2 regions of the Micromonospora sp. DT31 genome follow, and region 1 is predicted to be linked to the other one. Evidence: riboswitches for the same ligand, from Rfam matches in the RefSeq annotation. Region 1 holds a riboswitch; the other holds the start of a gene.

The links. Region 1 has a riboswitch for cyclic di-AMP ahead of ACLQ2X_RS27915 (C39 family peptidase). Riboswitches for the same ligand answer to the same signal wherever they lie in the genome.
Region 2: it holds a riboswitch for cyclic di-AMP, as region 1 does, so the genes downstream of both, ACLQ2X_RS11205 (NlpC/P60 family protein) here and ACLQ2X_RS27915 (C39 family peptidase) in region 1, are expected to answer to the same signal.

Annotation. Positions count from the first base shown of each region.
Region 1 is NZ_JBNCKZ010000037.1:41-7,659, reverse strand. It holds gene ACLQ2X_RS27945 (uracil-xanthine permease family protein) at 1-1,337, opposite strand, end outside; gene ACLQ2X_RS27940 (alpha-ketoglutarate-dependent dioxygenase AlkB) at 1,433-2,041, opposite strand; gene ACLQ2X_RS27935 (polysaccharide pyruvyl transferase family protein) at 2,109-3,434, opposite strand; gene ACLQ2X_RS27930 (acyltransferase family protein) at 3,588-4,760, shown strand; gene ACLQ2X_RS27925 (hypothetical protein) at 4,830-5,201, shown strand; gene ACLQ2X_RS27920 (hypothetical protein) at 5,325-6,080, shown strand; cyclic di-AMP (ydaO/yuaA leader) riboswitch at 6,391-6,531, shown strand; gene ACLQ2X_RS27915 (C39 family peptidase) at 6,729-7,577, shown strand.
Region 2 is NZ_JBNCKZ010000005.1:191,915-199,533, reverse strand. It holds gene ACLQ2X_RS11240 (Type 1 glutamine amidotransferase-like domain-containing protein) at 1-425, opposite strand, end outside; gene ACLQ2X_RS11235 (hypothetical protein) at 888-1,346, shown strand; partial or broken gene ACLQ2X_RS11230 (transposase) at 1,413-1,783, shown strand; tRNA gene ACLQ2X_RS11225 (tRNA-Gly) at 1,822-1,895, opposite strand; gene ACLQ2X_RS11220 (zinc metalloprotease) at 2,167-3,150, shown strand; gene ACLQ2X_RS11215 (pyridoxamine 5'-phosphate oxidase family protein) at 3,220-3,765, opposite strand; gene dcd (dCTP deaminase) at 3,844-4,422, shown strand; gene ACLQ2X_RS11205 (NlpC/P60 family protein) at 4,497-5,531, opposite strand; cyclic di-AMP (ydaO/yuaA leader) riboswitch at 5,545-5,679, opposite strand; gene ACLQ2X_RS11200 (N-acetylmuramoyl-L-alanine amidase) at 5,907-7,619, shown strand, end outside.

The DNA.
Region 1 (7,619 bases):
CAGACTTCGGGTTCGGGGGACTGGCGGGACTCGGGGGTGGTGCCGCGCAGGCGGGCGACCAGGCGCATCCCGTGGTAGATGACCAGGGCGGCGGCGGTGCCCAGGGCGATGCCGTTGAAGGACAGGTCACCGGCGGTGAGCGTGTAGTTGGCCGCGCCGATGATCACCGCGACGGCGGCGGTGAACAGGTTGATCGGGTCGTGGAAGTCGACCCGGTTCTCGATCCAGATCCGGGCGCCCAGGATGGCGATCAGGCCGTACAGGGCGGTGGTGGCGCCACCGAGCACCCCGGCCGGCACGGTGAGGATCAGCGCGCCGAACTTCGGGCAGAGTCCCAGCAGGACGGCCGCGCCGCCGGCCACCCAGTAGGCGGCCGTGGAATAGACGCGGGTGGCCGCCATCACGCCGATGTTCTCCGCGTACGTGGTGGTGCCGGAGCCGCCCCCGGACCCGGCGAGCACGGTGGCGAGGCCGTCGCCGAACAGCGCCCGACCCATGTCCCGGTCCAGGTTCCGGCCGGTCATCGCCGCGACCGCCTTGACGTGCCCGGCGTTCTCCGCGACCAGCACGAGGATCACCGGGATGACCAGCACGACGGCGCGCAGGTCGAAGCTCGGCGTGTGGAACTCGGGCAACCCCACCCAGGCCGCCTGTCGCAGCCCGGTCACGGCCTGCTGGTCGAGTTGGCCGGTCAGCGCGGCGAGCACCCAGCCGACGACCACACCGACCAGGATGGACAGTCGGGCGACGAAGCCGCGGAACAGCACGGTGGTGAGCAGGATCGCGGCCAGGGTGACCACGGCGATCACCGGCTGCGCCTTGACGCCGGTGCCGGCGCCGCCGCCGTCCCAGGCCACCGGGGCCAGGTTGAGCCCGATCAGCGCGACGATCGCGCCGGTCACCACCGGCGGCATCAGCGCGTCGATCCAGCGGGAGCCGGCCAGTTGCACCACCACGCCGACCACCGCGAGCGCGACACCGGCGACGACGATGCCGCCCAGGGCCGCGCCGATGCCGCCGTCGGTCTTCGACGCCAGCACCGGCGCGATGAACGCGAACGACGACCCCAGGTACGACGGGAGCCGGTTGCCGGTGATCAGCAGGAACAGCAGCGTGCCGAGGCCGGAGAAGAACAGGGTGGTGGCGGGCGGGAAGCCGGTGATCAGCGGGACGGTGAAGGTGGCGCCGAACATGGCGACCACGTGCTGCACGCCGATGCCGATCGTGCGCGGCCAGGAGAGCCGTTCGTCGGGTTGGACCACGTCGCCGGGGCGTACGGTCCGGCCGTCGCCGTGCAGAGCCCACGGGGACCATCGGGTGGTGGGGGACTGGGTCATCGGTCGCCCTTCGCGTCGTGCGTGACCGGGGGCGTGGTCGACCCTGAGAGTTGTTTCTAGCACGCGTCGGGCGGGGCCACGGTGCCGGCCCGGCCTCAGGCCACCCCGGCTGGGCGGAACTGGACGCTGACCCGGGGACCGACCGGGCGGGCGGTCTTCGGCACCGCATGCTCCCAGGTGCGCTGGCAGGAGCCGCCCATCACCACGAGGTCGCCGTGGCCCAGCGGGAAACGCAGGCCGTCGCCACCACCGCGAGGGCGCAGCAGCAGCGCGCGGGGTGAGCCGAAGGACACGATCGCCACCAGGGTGTCGGTGTGCGCGGAACGGCCGTGGGTGTCGCCGTGCCAGGCGACGCTGTCGCGGCCGTCGCGGTAGAGGCACATGCCGGCGGTGACGAACGGTTCGCCCAGTTCGGGGGCGTAGTGCGCGGTGAGCGCGTCGCGGGCCGCGGTGAGCACCGGGTGCGGCAGTGGGCGGCCGGCGGCATACCAGCAGAGCAGCCGGGGCACGTCGACCTCGGTGTCGTACATGGTGCGGCGTTCGGCCCGCCACGGCACGTCGTCGCGCAGCGTGTCGAGCACCTCGTCGGAGCCCCGCACCCAGCCGGGCAGGTGGTCGACCCACGCACCCCGGCTCAGCTCGTGCCGGCGCAACCGTCCGGCGAGCGGACCCAGGGTCGGACCCTGCTCGGCCAGGTCGAGCATCGAGGGCTGGTACGCGACGTCGGGCACGTCGCCGATCGTACCCGACTGTCGAACAGGCGTACGACGATCAGCGGCGCAGCATCCGGCGGACCGTGCCCGGGACGGCCTTCTTGAGCCGCTCGCGCAGCCGCTGCGACTGGAACCCGTCGATCGTCTCGGTGAGCGCGATGTTCTCGTCGCGCAGCCGCTCGATGCGGGTGAGCAGCTCGTCGCGCGGGGCGGCGCCGACCGGACGGACGGCCGGCGGGAAGACCGTCTCGCTGACCCGACGGTCGAACGCCGCGGCGCTGTCGCCGTCGGCGAAGGACGTGCCGAGGTCGTGCTTGGCCAGGAACGCGGTGATGGTCGCGAAGCGGGCCTTGTGACCGTCGTTGAGCGCGCTGAGGTCGGCCTCGGCGTAGAGGTCGGCGGCGTCCACGTCGGTCGGCACGTCCCGCATGATCCGGTGCGGGATGCCGAAGTAGCGGGCCAGTTCCAGGGTGCGCGAGTCGTGGGCGAACAGGTAGCCGGGGGTGCCGGCCATCAGCGCGGTGATGGTGCCGTGGATGCGGGTGCCGAACGCGAAGTCGAACTCCGACAGGTGCGACAGCCAGGTCCACGGGTCGACGAACATCCGCACCTTGTCCTCGACGAACAGCGGGTGCGAGGCGTGCAGCGGAATGTCGCTGCGCTGGCCCCGGTGCTCGGGCGCGTCGCCGTACAGCAGCGTGCCGAGGGTCCGCAGGTCCTGCGGCACGTAGCACAGGTTCGGGTAGCGCTCGTGGTGGTGGCGGACCACCGAGGCCATCGAGCGGACGTACGGGGAGATGGTCAGCGCCACCCGGGCGTCCGGGGTCAGTTCCGGGCGGCCCTTCTCCACCCGGAGGTTGTCGCCGTGCAGGAACATCGACGGGCAGCCGATCTGTTCCACCGCCGAGAAGCCGAGGGTGCGCAGGTAGCTCTCGGTCACCTCGCCGCGTACCCCGATGCTGTGCGAACGGTCGAGCACGGCCCGGCAGAACGCGCTGACCGCCTCGTCGATCGGGCGCAGGTACTCCCGGTCGCCGTCGACGTTGGTCTGCACGCCGACGCCGAGCACCACCACCGGGATCTTCAGCCGCTCGATCAGCCGGGTCATCGGGGCGAGGCGGTGCAGGAAGCTGCGCCGGAAGGCGTTGGCCAGCGGCACCACGAACACGTCGTACCGTTCGTTGATCTCGTCGGCGAGACGCGGGTCGGCGGGGGAGCGGGTCGCGGTGATCTCGGCGGTGGAGGTGGCGAGCAGCTTGTGCGCGGCGTGGCTGAAGACCAGGTTGCCGCTGTTGTCGCCGATCCAGTTGCCGGCGAACGTCTCCTCCGGCGTCAGGACGTCGAACGGGCCCTTGCGGGCGCGGAGCAGGATCCGCTGGTGCATCCGCTTGCTCACCTTCCATAGGGCACGGCGTGCCCGCGGGAGCCGGACAGCCGCCCGCGTGTGCCGGAACGGAATCTTATCCACCGTCGCTGGGCGACCGCGGACGACGCCACGGCGGCAGAGGGCGCGCTACCACCGGGTAGGGTCCCCGGGATGACGAGCGCCCCAACCGTCACCCGTGCTCCGCATCTGCCGTCGTTGACCGGATTACGGTGGATCGCCGCACTGCTGGTGTTCTGCTTCCACGCCGCGACCATGGGGATCATGGCCGAGCCGGGCCTGAAGGCAGTGATGGACAAGGGGTTCAGCCTCGGCCTGTCCGGCGTCGAGTTCTTCTTCATCCTCAGCGGGTTCGTGCTGGTCTGGTCCTACCGCGACGGTGAGGCGGCCCACCGGTTCCTGCGCCGTCGGCTCGCCAAGATCTACCCCAACCACGTGGTGACGTTCCTGGCGGCGCTGATGGTGGCGGCCTGGTTCGCCGACCCGGTGCTGCCCTGGGCCGCGATCGGCAACCTGTTCCTGGTGCAGGCGTGGATCCCGCTCGACGGCTACTTCTACAGCGTCAACAACGTGAGCTGGTCGCTCTCCTGCGAACTGGCCTTCTACCTGTGCCTGCCGCTGGTGGTGCCGTGGCTGCGCCGGGCCCGCACGGGCGTGCTGCGGGCTGTGCTGGTCGCCGCGCCGCTGCTGATCCTGGCCCTGTGGCCGGGGCAGCAGTTGCTGGCGGAGGACCAGCGGTGGTGGTTCACGCAGATATTCCCGGTGACCCGGTCGCTGGAGTTCTGGATGGGTGTGGCCGCCGCCGAGCTGATGCGCCGGGGTCGCTGGCGCGGACCCAACCTGACCGTGGCCGGCGGGATCTTCGTCGGCACCTGGGTCGTCGCCGCGTTGTGGATCCGGGCCGAGCTCTGGGCGGCCCTGCTCGCCGTGGCGTACCTGCTGGTCATCGCCGCCGCGGCGGACGCCGACGTGCGCGGCCGGTCCACCCCCTGGCGGTCGCGTCCGATGATCTGGCTCGGCGAGGTGTCGTTCGCCTTCTACCTGGTGCACGTGCTGGTGATGACGACCGTGCTGCGGTTGACCGGGGACTGGGGGACCGGGCTGCCCGGCTGGCGGGGTCCGCTCGCGGTACTCGGCTTCCTGCTGCTCACCCTGGCGCTCGCCGCCGCGCTGCACCGCTGGGTGGAACTGCCGATGATGCGCCTGCTCGGCCCGTCGCGCCGCGCCCGCGCGGACGCGCCCGCCGCCGGGCCGGCGCCGCGGGTGCCCGCCCCCCGCGCGCCCGCCGACGGGGTCGAGTACGCCGGCCGGGGCCGCCCCGACTGAGCCGTCACCTGGCGCGGCGACACGCCCGGCGGCGGTGCGTCCTGGTGGGATCGGCGGTAATTTGTACCCGTGCTTCCGATCGCGCTCACCTGCCCCACCTGGTGGGTGGCGCGCTGGACCGCCCGGATGCTGGCCAGCCTCGCGGTGGTCGTCGCCTGTTCGTTGGGCGCCGCCGCGCTGCCGTCCGGCGTCGCCATGGCCGCCCCTGCGGCCACCCCGACGGTCGTGCCGGCTCCCGGGGCCGCGAGCGCCGCGTCGGCGCCGAGCGCGGCGACCGACCTGTCGGCCGCGGCACACGCCGCGTACGCGCACCCCGCCGAGCCGCCGGCCCGCGCCACCGGGGCCCCGGCGTCACGGGCGGCCGACCCGGTCGACAGACGTCCGACTCCGGACCGCCAGGTCCCGGCGTCGGTCGGTTCCCGGGCCCCGCCCACCCGCTGACCTGTCCACGGGCCGCCGGCCCGTTCACCGCACCCACCGAACGCCACCCCGCACCCGCCCGCCGCGTCCCGCGTCGGACGGTCGAGCGGGGTTCCCCGCCACGTCTTCCCGTGAGGTGCCGACATGTCGCAGACCGCTCTCTACCACTTCCTCACCGCGGTCCCCGAGGCCGCCGCGATCTGGTCCGCCCTGCTGCTGCTCGCCCTCGCCCTGCTGGCCGTGCTGGTCGCCCGCCCGGAACGCGAGGGCGCGGCGGAGACCACCGTCGACCCGGATCCGACCCAGCGGGCCGACCTGGTCCGGTACGCCGAGGAGGTGGCGGTGGCCGCCGCCGGGGCCGCCCAGACCTTCCGCCGCCGCCGCGAGCAGTGGCTGGCCGCGCGGAGCGAGGCGGACCGGGCCTGGACGGCCTACGACGAGGCGGACACCGCCGCGCGCCGCCTGGCCGGGGCCGGCGCGCTGCCGGCCCCGCGCACCCCCCGGACCCCGACCGAGTACGCGGCCCGGGAACGCTGGCTGCGCCACGCCGTCATGCGCGCGCACTGGCGGGGCGACCTGACCGCCCGTCAACTCGCCGACGCGCTGGCGCGCCGCAACGGGTGGGACCCGCGCCGGCACCCGGCCGAGCAGGAGGTCGTGCTGGCCCGGACCGTCCGGGACGGCCGCCGGTCCCGGTGGGAGGTCGCCGCCGACCGGGAACGGCTGGCCTGGCGGGACGCGGAACTGGCCGCCGAGGCCGCCCGCGCGCTGGCCGTCGAGGCGTACGCGGCCGACCTGGCGCTGCGCCCCGCGTTGGCCGGCGCGAGCGCCCCGGCAAGCCGGGTGCCGGCTCCGGCGGCGGTACGTGGCACCCGCTTGAGCCCGGCCCGCGTCGGCTGACAGCCGGCGCGTGGTCCGAATCGTTACGAAAAGTGGGTGACTTGGCTCACCCGCGTCGCGGAACCGGACAGTCGGCACGCGACGCCCTCGTACGACCCCGGCACCTGCGGGTTTTCGTCCCGGCGACGTCGGGTTCCGGCCGGACGCTGCCCTGCGAAACCGCCTGTCCCATTGAGTGAAGTCGGTGACCGGCTGTTCCGAATCCGTAGTCAGGCCCGATGTTTACGCAGGTCGCAGCGGTTGGCGGCCCGCTTACTCGCCGGTAGTGTCGGCGCGTCCGGTGCGGTTTCCGTTCGCCGAAGGCGTCGCCGCGCTTGACCCGCCAAATCGTGCTTGCACGAACCGGGAACCCACACACCATCGGGGTGAATCCGCGAGCCACGGCCCGCGGTAGGGCGTACTTCCCGCCCGAATCCGTCAGCTAACCCGGTCGGCGGCCACGGAAGGAGTCCCTGCCTCGTGCCCATCCCTCGACCATCCCCCGCCTCCACGGCCCCGCAGTGTCCCGCGCGCGCCTGACCGGCGCGCACCCCCGGTAACCACCCCGGCCCGCCCACAACGCGGGCGCACCCATCCCTCGGCCCGCCGGCTCCCCAGCACGTGTGAGTCCTTCCGCGTGCCGGGCCGGCCTGCGCCGCTCACGCCCCCGTGGAGGATTTCGTGAAGCACCACCTGAAGCGTCAGCTGCGACGGATCACGACCGAACGTCCGTACCAGATCATCGCCGGCTCGGCGGCGGCGCTCGTGCTGGCCGGCAGCGCCGGCACGGCGCTCACCGTCACCGACGACGCCCCAACCCGGCAGGAGAGCACGGCCACGGTCGGACTCGACGCCCGGGTCGGCGAGGCGGCCAGCCGCGGCGAGGCGCGCGTCGCCGTCCCGTCGCCCCGCGACTCGTCCAGCGCGTCGCCCACCCCCCGCACGTCGCCGTCGGCGAGCGCCGCCGCGGACCCGGACACCACCACCACGAAGGCGGCGCCGCCGAAGCCGCCGTCGAGCAGGATGCTCGACTACGACTACCAGGCACAGATCAACTACTACTACTGCGGCCCGGCCGCGGTGCGCAACGCGCTCAGCGCCACCGGCGTCGAGCGCGGCCAGGACACCCTCGCGGCCGCGCTCGGCACCACCGAGATGGGCACCAACTCGGCCGAGGACACCACCCGGGTGCTCAACCAGCAGGTCAAGGGCGACCCGTACCGGACCCGGATGATCCGCGACTCGGCCACCCCGGCCCAGATGGACCAGCTCCAGGCCGACGTGGTGAGCGCCGTCGCCAAGGGGCGGGCGGTGGTCGCGAACGTCGCCGGTGACGTGGTCGACCTCAACGGCGGCTGGCACTCGTTCCCGGGTGGGCACTACGTGGCCGTGGTCGGCTACAAGAACGACGGCCGGACCGTGCGGATCGTCGACTCGGCCGACCCGTCGCTGCCGTCGTACTGGGTCACCACCATCGACCTGGCGAACTGGATCGCCAGCCGTGGCTACTCCGCCTGATCCGACAAGCGAGTGAAAGGCCGGCACCCCGGGGTTCGGGGT
Region 2 (7,619 bases), on a different contig from region 1:
TCCGCACCGATCCGGGGTGTCAGCACCATGCTCCCGGCACTCAACCCCACCCAGACGGTGTCCCGCAGCGACGGCAGGAGGTCCGCCAAGCCGGACTGCCGCATCCAGTGGCACAGGTACGTCGCATCGCCGCCGGCCACCAGCATGACGTCAGCCTCCCGGACCCACGGGACCCACCGCTCCTCGCCGACGCTGGGCAGCGCTGTCAGTTCGAGGACGCCAAGCGACTTCCAACCCAGGCCGGACATGGGTAGCGGCGTCTCACCGGTGATGAAGCGCCAGGCCGAGGCCGGCCCGCCCATGGGGTGGACCGCGGTAGGGATGCAGAGGGCACTGGAGTCGGCGATCGGCTTGCCCAACAGGTCGACAAGCGCATCGCGGATGCTCGGGTTCTGAACGCCTGCGGACGTGAGCAGAAGCTTCATGCTTGCCTCCTGTACGTAGCGGTCATGACGCTCTCCCCGAAAGTCGGGGATGGTGTGCACGGGGGTAAAGACCGGACCCGATGACCAAACTGATCGCAGCTGGGCACTGCTTCGGCGATTTCCTCCACCGCCCTCTCACCGGTCACCTGACTGATGGCATCCCACAGGACCAGTCGCGACGCTCCGCCGTACACCATCCAGGTTTTCCCTCGGATAGCCCCGCCTGCCCCTTCGGCCAGGACCCGAGGCGGGTAGTTCTTGACTCTCGACCCGGTCGAGGGCTGACCCTTTCCGGGCGACCTGTGAAGAGCACGACCGACGCGATCGAGACAGCAGTCCGAGCCCGAGGCGGTCGGCGTGGGGTCGGACGGAACGGCCTTCGCTGTCTGGCCACACCGCCAAGTCGCCGAGCGGAAGCTGGCAGTGTCGACCGTGAGTTGACGCGGCGACTACGCTGCCGCCGTGCGGGCTGTGTCGTTCCTGTGGGCGGGTGCGTTTCTCAGCTTGTCCAACATCGCGGCTGGTTGGAGTTGGGCCTTGGTTGACGCCGAGCTTCGTCTCGCGACCGACGGCCCGCAGGGGATCGACTGGAGTCGGGCGGGCGTGTTGTTGGGCGTGCCGATCGCGGTGAGCGTCGTTTTGATGACGGCTGCTATCCGTCGTTCGACGGCTCTGCTATGGGTGGGTGCCGCCGTGATGGCAGTGCTGTTAGCCCCGTGTGGCGGCTTGGCATTGTTCATCGACCACGAGGGGATGGACGGGTCCGGCCTCGACTCATGGGCAGTGGCTTCCCATCTGGTCGGCATGTTCCTCGCCTTGCCCGCCGTGGTCGTTGCGGGCTGGCTGCGCTGCCGCGACAACCGGCACACGGCGACCGATCACGCGCCTTGGCCTGGTATCGGTCTAAGGGACGTCTCGTAGTTCCGTCGGCCGTCCATGGTGGATCGTGCCGGGGTGCAGGTGATTCCGGCGGCCCGCCAGGAGTAGATCTTCCCGTTCACCGGGTTGCAGCCCGTCCAGTTCCGCCTGCTGGTCCGGCTGGTCGCTGAACGCGGCGCTGACGCGATCGCGTACGGGCGGCCGGGGCGGCAGTCGTCGACACCCTCGGGCCGCTGCTGGCCCTGCCTCCGGTACGCCGGCGTCGGGTTGACCAGATCGCCATCGTCGACGGCACCCTGGTCCCGACCCGCGACCACCACCTCGCGGCACCGAGCAAGAACTACCGCTACTCGACGAACCTGCACGTCGCCATCGACGCCCACACCCGTCTCGTCGTGGCCCTGGGTGAACCGCAGCCCGGCAACCGCAACGACAACATCGTCTACCGCACCTCCGGCATCGACCAGAAGATCGAAGGCCCTGGCTGGGACTGTCGTCCTGGCCAGGGCCTTTCGCGTGGAGCGGGTGACGGGAATCGAACCCGCACTGTCAGCTTGGGAAGCTGATGTTCTGCCATTGAACTACACCCGCAGGCGGCCCCACTCTACCTGACCGCCTTCTCGCCCTGCACCCAGGTGCCCCCTCGCCACGTTGGCGCGGTGGCGGTCGCGGAGGGTGTCGGACCGCACCACCTCACCGAGATTGAGTTGATCAAGAGTCCGCAACACGGCTGAGCAAGGGATGTTGCCTCCCGGCAACATTCGGCCGTTCTCAAATGCATCGATGGGTTGTAACGTCTGCCCCACGTTTCCGCACCGGCGTGACACACCCCCCTGCCACGCCGTCAGAAAGAGGTGGGCCCATGGGACTCCGTCCCAACCTGCTGACCCGGCGTACCGCCGGTGTCGCGACGTCGACCCTCGCGCTGCTGCTCAGCACCGCCGCCGTCGGCGTCGTCCCCGCTGCCTCGGCCTTCTCGGCCGCCCCGACCGGTGCCGCCTGCGCCGAGCCGGCCGATGCCCACACCGCCGCCCGAGTCGCCAAGGGTGGCAAGGCCAAGCACGACCCGAACGAGCTGACCGCCAAGCAGGTACGCGAGCGTGAGGCCGACTTCGCCGCCGCGCAGCGCGAGCGGGCCGCCTTCCGGACCGAGGCGGTCGCCCCGCTCGCCACGGTGACCATTCCGGTCGTCGTGCACGTCATCCAGGAGAACAGCACCCGGGCCGGCGGCAACATCCCGGACTCGCTGATCACCCAGCAGATCAGCGTGCTCAACCAGTCGTACGCGGGCTCGACCGGCGGCGCCGCCACCGCCTTCGCGTTCCAACTCTCGAAGATCAACCGGGTGACGAACACGTCGTGGTACCCGATCGTGCAGGGCTCCTCCGCCGAGCGCTCGATGAAGACCTCGCTGCGGCAGGGCGGCAAGAACACGCTGAACATCTACCTGGGCGAGCTGAGCGACGGCCTGCTGGGCTGGGCGACCTTCCCGAAGCGGACGCTGGACAAGATGGACGGCGTGGTCGTCCTCGCCGAGTCGCTGCCGGGCGGCACGGCGGCCAACTACAACCAGGGTGACACCGGCACCCACGAGGTCGGCCACTGGCTGAACCTCTACCACACCTTCCAGGGCGGCTGCTCCGGCTCAGGCGACAGCGTCTCCGACACCCCCGCCGAGGCCTCCCCGGCATACCAGTGCCCGACCGGCCGGGACACCTGCTCCACCAGCGGCAAGGACCCGATCAACAACTTCATGGACTACACGTACGACACCTGCATGAACCAGTTCACCACCGGCCAGGCGAGCCGGATGCTGACCGCGTGGAACACCTACCGCGCGGCCTGACCGCCGTCACCGCGTACCGGTGCCGGCCCTGTCCTCGGACGGGGCCGGCACCGCTCGTGGGGGCCCGGGTCAGGCGGCCGGGCGACGGGTGTCGAAGCCGTGCCGGCCGCGCCGGCCCTCCCCGACGAGCGAGTCCCGGCGGGCCGGCGCCGCTCCGCGCGGGTCGAGCCAGACGCGGACCTGCGGCCGACCCGCGCCGGGCTGGGCCACCGGGTCGCGGCGGGTCAACATGGCCGCCTCGACGGTGAACTCGAACAGCCGCCAGTCGCCGTGCGGTGCCGCCCGGCTGATCCGGGCCAGCTTCGCCACGGTGGCCGGGTCGGTCACCGGCCGGGCCCGGCCCGCCACGTAGGCCTCGTCGTCGCTGTCCTCCGGGGGGAAGGAGTGCAGGGCGTAGCGGCCGTCGCGTTCGAGGTCTCGGCGCTTCGGCGAGTCGATGACGAAGCACCAGAGCCCGTCGTCGGTGATCACCGGGGAGACCGGATGCACCCGGGGGGCTCCGTCGGCGCGGACCGTGGCGAGATAGCCGAAGCCCGGCCCGTACTGCTGCATCAGGAGGCGGATCTCGTCGGCGAGTCGAGGCTCGTCGACGGCGAATTCGGACCAGGAAGCCATGCGGACATCCTATCGAACACGTGTACGAAGATGTAGTGCGACACGCAGGTCACCCATACCGGTCGCTATGGTGTTCCGATGCTGCTCTCCGACCGCGACCTGGTCTCCGAGATCAAGGCCGGCACGCTCGCGCTGGAGCCCTTCGAGCCGACGCTGGTGCAGCCGTCGAGCATCGACGTACGCCTGGACCGGCTGTTCCGGGTCTTCAACAACCACCTCTACACACACATCGACCCGTCGATCCAGCAGGACGACCTGACGTCGATGGTGGAGGTGCCCGAGGGCCAGGCGTTCGTGCTGCACCCGGGCGAGTTCGTGCTCGCCTCCACGCTTGAGGTGATCTCGCTCGGCGACCAGCTCGCCGGGCGACTGGAGGGCAAGTCGAGCCTGGGCCGGCTGGGCCTGCTCACCCACTCGACCGCGGGCTTCATCGACCCCGGCTTCTCCGGACACGTCACGCTGGAACTGTCGAACGTGGCGAACCTGCCGATCACGCTCCGACCGGGGATGAAGATCGGCCAGTTGTGCATCTTCCGGCTGTCCTCGCCGGCCGAGCACCCGTACGGTTCGGCCGTCTACGGCTCGCGCTACCAGGGGCAGCGCGGCCCGACGCCGAGCCGGTCGTGGCAGAGCTGGCGCACCTGGCCGACGCGCTGATCGCGCCCCACACCTGTCAAGAAGGGCCCCTTCCTCTACCGGAGGCGTTAAGAAGGGGCCCTTCCTTACACACCTCAGCCGGGGCGGCCGTAGCTGTGGATGGGGCCGTCCTCGACGCGCTTCATGGTGATCGGCTTGCCGGACTGGGAGGCGTGCACCACCCAGCCCTCGCCCACGTACATCGCCACGTGGTGCAGGTCCCCGTAGTAGAAGACCAGGTCACCGGCGCGCAGCTCGGCGCGGCTCACCCGCTTCGTCACGCCGTGCTGCTGGCGGGCGTTGTGCGGCAGCGAGACGCCGGCCCTGCCCCAGGCCGCGAGGGTCAGGCCGGAGCAGTCGAAGTGGTCCGGACCGGCCGCGCCCCAGACGTAGATCTTGCCGATCTGGGCGCAGGCGAACTTGACCGCCGTGCCCGCCGCGCCGCCGGGGTAGCCGGCCGGGCAGGGCGCCGGGCGTAGCGGCCCGCCACCCCCGTTGCCGTAGACCTTCAGCCGCAACTTCTGCAGCCGGGCGATCTCGGCGTCGATCTGCTTCTTCTTCGCCGCGAGCTGGGCCTCGGTGCGGGCCAGGCCGACGATCATCTCGTCCAGCGGCTTCTTCCTGGCCGCCAGTTCGTCGCGCAGCGCGGCGACCGATCGCACCTGCTCGCGCTGGTGATGCGCGAAGCGGTCGAGCAGTTCCAGGCCGTTGACCAGGTCACCGGGGGACCGGCTGCCCAGCAGCACGTTGACGGTGGAGAGGTTGTCGCCCTTGTAGGCGTCGGCGGCGAGCCCGCCGACCTGCCCGAGCGCGGCGTCCACCCGGGCCTGGAGCGGGGCGATCTGCCGGCCGAGGGCGTCGGCCTGCTTGCGCCGCGCCGCGAGTTGCTCGCGTACGGCGTTCACCTGCTCGATGACGGGTTCGAGCTTGTTCCAGTCGCGGTCGATCTGGGCCTCGATCTCGGTGACCGAGGGTTCGGCATGGGCCGCCGTGGCACCGCCGGTCAGGACGACGGCGGTGCTGATCAGTGCGGCGAGGGCGGTGGTGCAGCGGGACCAGCGGGAACGCGGCGCAGCCGTGGACCGGTCGATCGACCGGTCGGACGCTGGCCGCCGGGCATGGTGTGCCACCGGGCGTCCGTGCTCCTTCTTCCGTACCGCCTACCGAGTTAGCTGACGGGTTCGGGCGGGAAGGGAGTCGCCCTACCGCAGTGCTGCGGATTCACCCCAGGTACCTGGGTCCCCGGCTCGCCCGCGGGCGACTCGGCGGTGCCGGACCGTCACCGACCGGGATGGACGGTGAGACTGGCGGCCGACATTTGACCAGAGTAAGGACGATCGTGATCGATCCGCAACTCGGAGCGCCGTGACGGTCGGTGTCGAACCGGAGGGGCGATGTGAAGTTTTCTTTCAAGGGAGATTACCTGCTGGAAAGGTATTGACCGTCACGGGGTACGCGGAGTGAGGTTGAGGGGCAGTGACACCCATCCCTGTCCAGGAGGTTCGATGCACCTCTCACCCCCGCCGTCGGGCCGGCGGATACTGCTCGCCGCCGCGGTGGCCACGGCCACCGCGCTGGCGACCACCGCCCCGGTGAGCGCCGCGCCGCAGCCGGCCGCACCGACGAGCGACCGGCAGCAGCAGTACGCCGCCGCAGCGGCCGAGTACGGCGTACCGCAGAACGTCCTGCTCGGCGTCTCCTACCTGGAGTCCCGCTGGGACACCCATCCCGGCCAGCCCAGCACCAGCGGCGGATACGGCCCGATGCACCTGACCGACGCGGCGCACATCCTCGCCACGCCGGGCAGCGCCCACGTCGACGAGGACGAGGACCCGCGCGGCGACGACTCCCGCCCGCTCACCCTCGACCCGGCCACCGCCGCCGCGCCGCCGCGGGAGACCCCGCTGCCGAGCGCGGCGCTGCAGACACTCGGCACCGCAGCGACGCTGACCGGCCTCGACGAGCGGACGCTTCGCACCGACCCGGCCGCGAACATCCGCGGCGGCGCGGCGCTGCTCGCCTCGTACCAGAAGACGCTGGGCGGGCCGGTCGGCGCCGGCAGCGACCCGGCGGCCTGGTACGGCGCCGTGGCCCGCTACTCCGGCGCGGACACGTCCGACGGGGCGGCGGCCTTCGCCGACGAGGTCTACGACCAGCTCGGCCAGGGCGCCTCCCGGATCACCGACGACGGGCAGAAGGTCACGCTCGCCGCCACCGTCGCCCAACCGGACCGCTCCAAACTGGCCCGGCTCGGCCTGCGGAACGCCGAACGGCCCGACGGACTGGAGTGCCCGGTCCGGCTGGCCTGCGAATGGATCCCCGCGCCGTACGAGCAGCTCAGCGCGGACCCGGGCGACTACGGCAACCACGACCTCGCCAACCGGCCGAAGCAGCAGAAGATCGAGTACATCGTCATCCACGACACCGAGGGCTACTTCGGCCCGAGCGTCGACCTGGTGAAGCGGGCCGACTACCTGGGCTGGCACTACACGCTGCGCTCGGTGGACGGCTACATCGCCCAGCACATCAAGGCCAAGGACGTCGGCTGGCACGCCGGCAACTGGTACGTCAACGCCAAGTCCATCGGCCTGGAGCACGAGGGCTTCGCCGGGCACGGCACCTGGTACACCGAGGCGATGTACCGCACCTCCGCCAAGCTGGTCCGCCACCTGGCGCTGAAGTTCGGCATCCCGATGAACCGGCAGCACATCATCGGCCACGACAACGTGCCCGGCACCACCGCCGCCACGGTGCGCGGCATGCACTGGGACCCGGGACCGTACTGGGACTGGTCGCACTACTTCGACCTGATGAAGGCGCCGTTCCGGACCACCGGCACCGCCCGCACCGGCCTGGTCACCATCGACCCCGACTTCGCCACCAACCGGCCGGCGTTCGTCGGCTGCAACCAGCAGCCGCCGGGCGTGCCGAAGCCCACCCCGCCGGCCGAGCCGTGCCCGTCGCGCGGCTCCTCGGCGGTCGTCCTGCGGACCGCGCCGAGCCCGGACGCCCCGCTCGTCAACGACATCGCGCTGCGCCCGGACGGCACGCCGGACACGATGTACATCTCCGACCACGGCGCCCGCGCCTCCGCCGGCCAGACGTACGCGCTCGCCGGCCGCCAGGGTGACTGGACGGCGATCTGGTACCTCGGCCAGAAGGCCTGGTTCCTCAACCCGGCCTCGGCGCCCACCGCCAAGTGGGCGACCGGCTTCGTG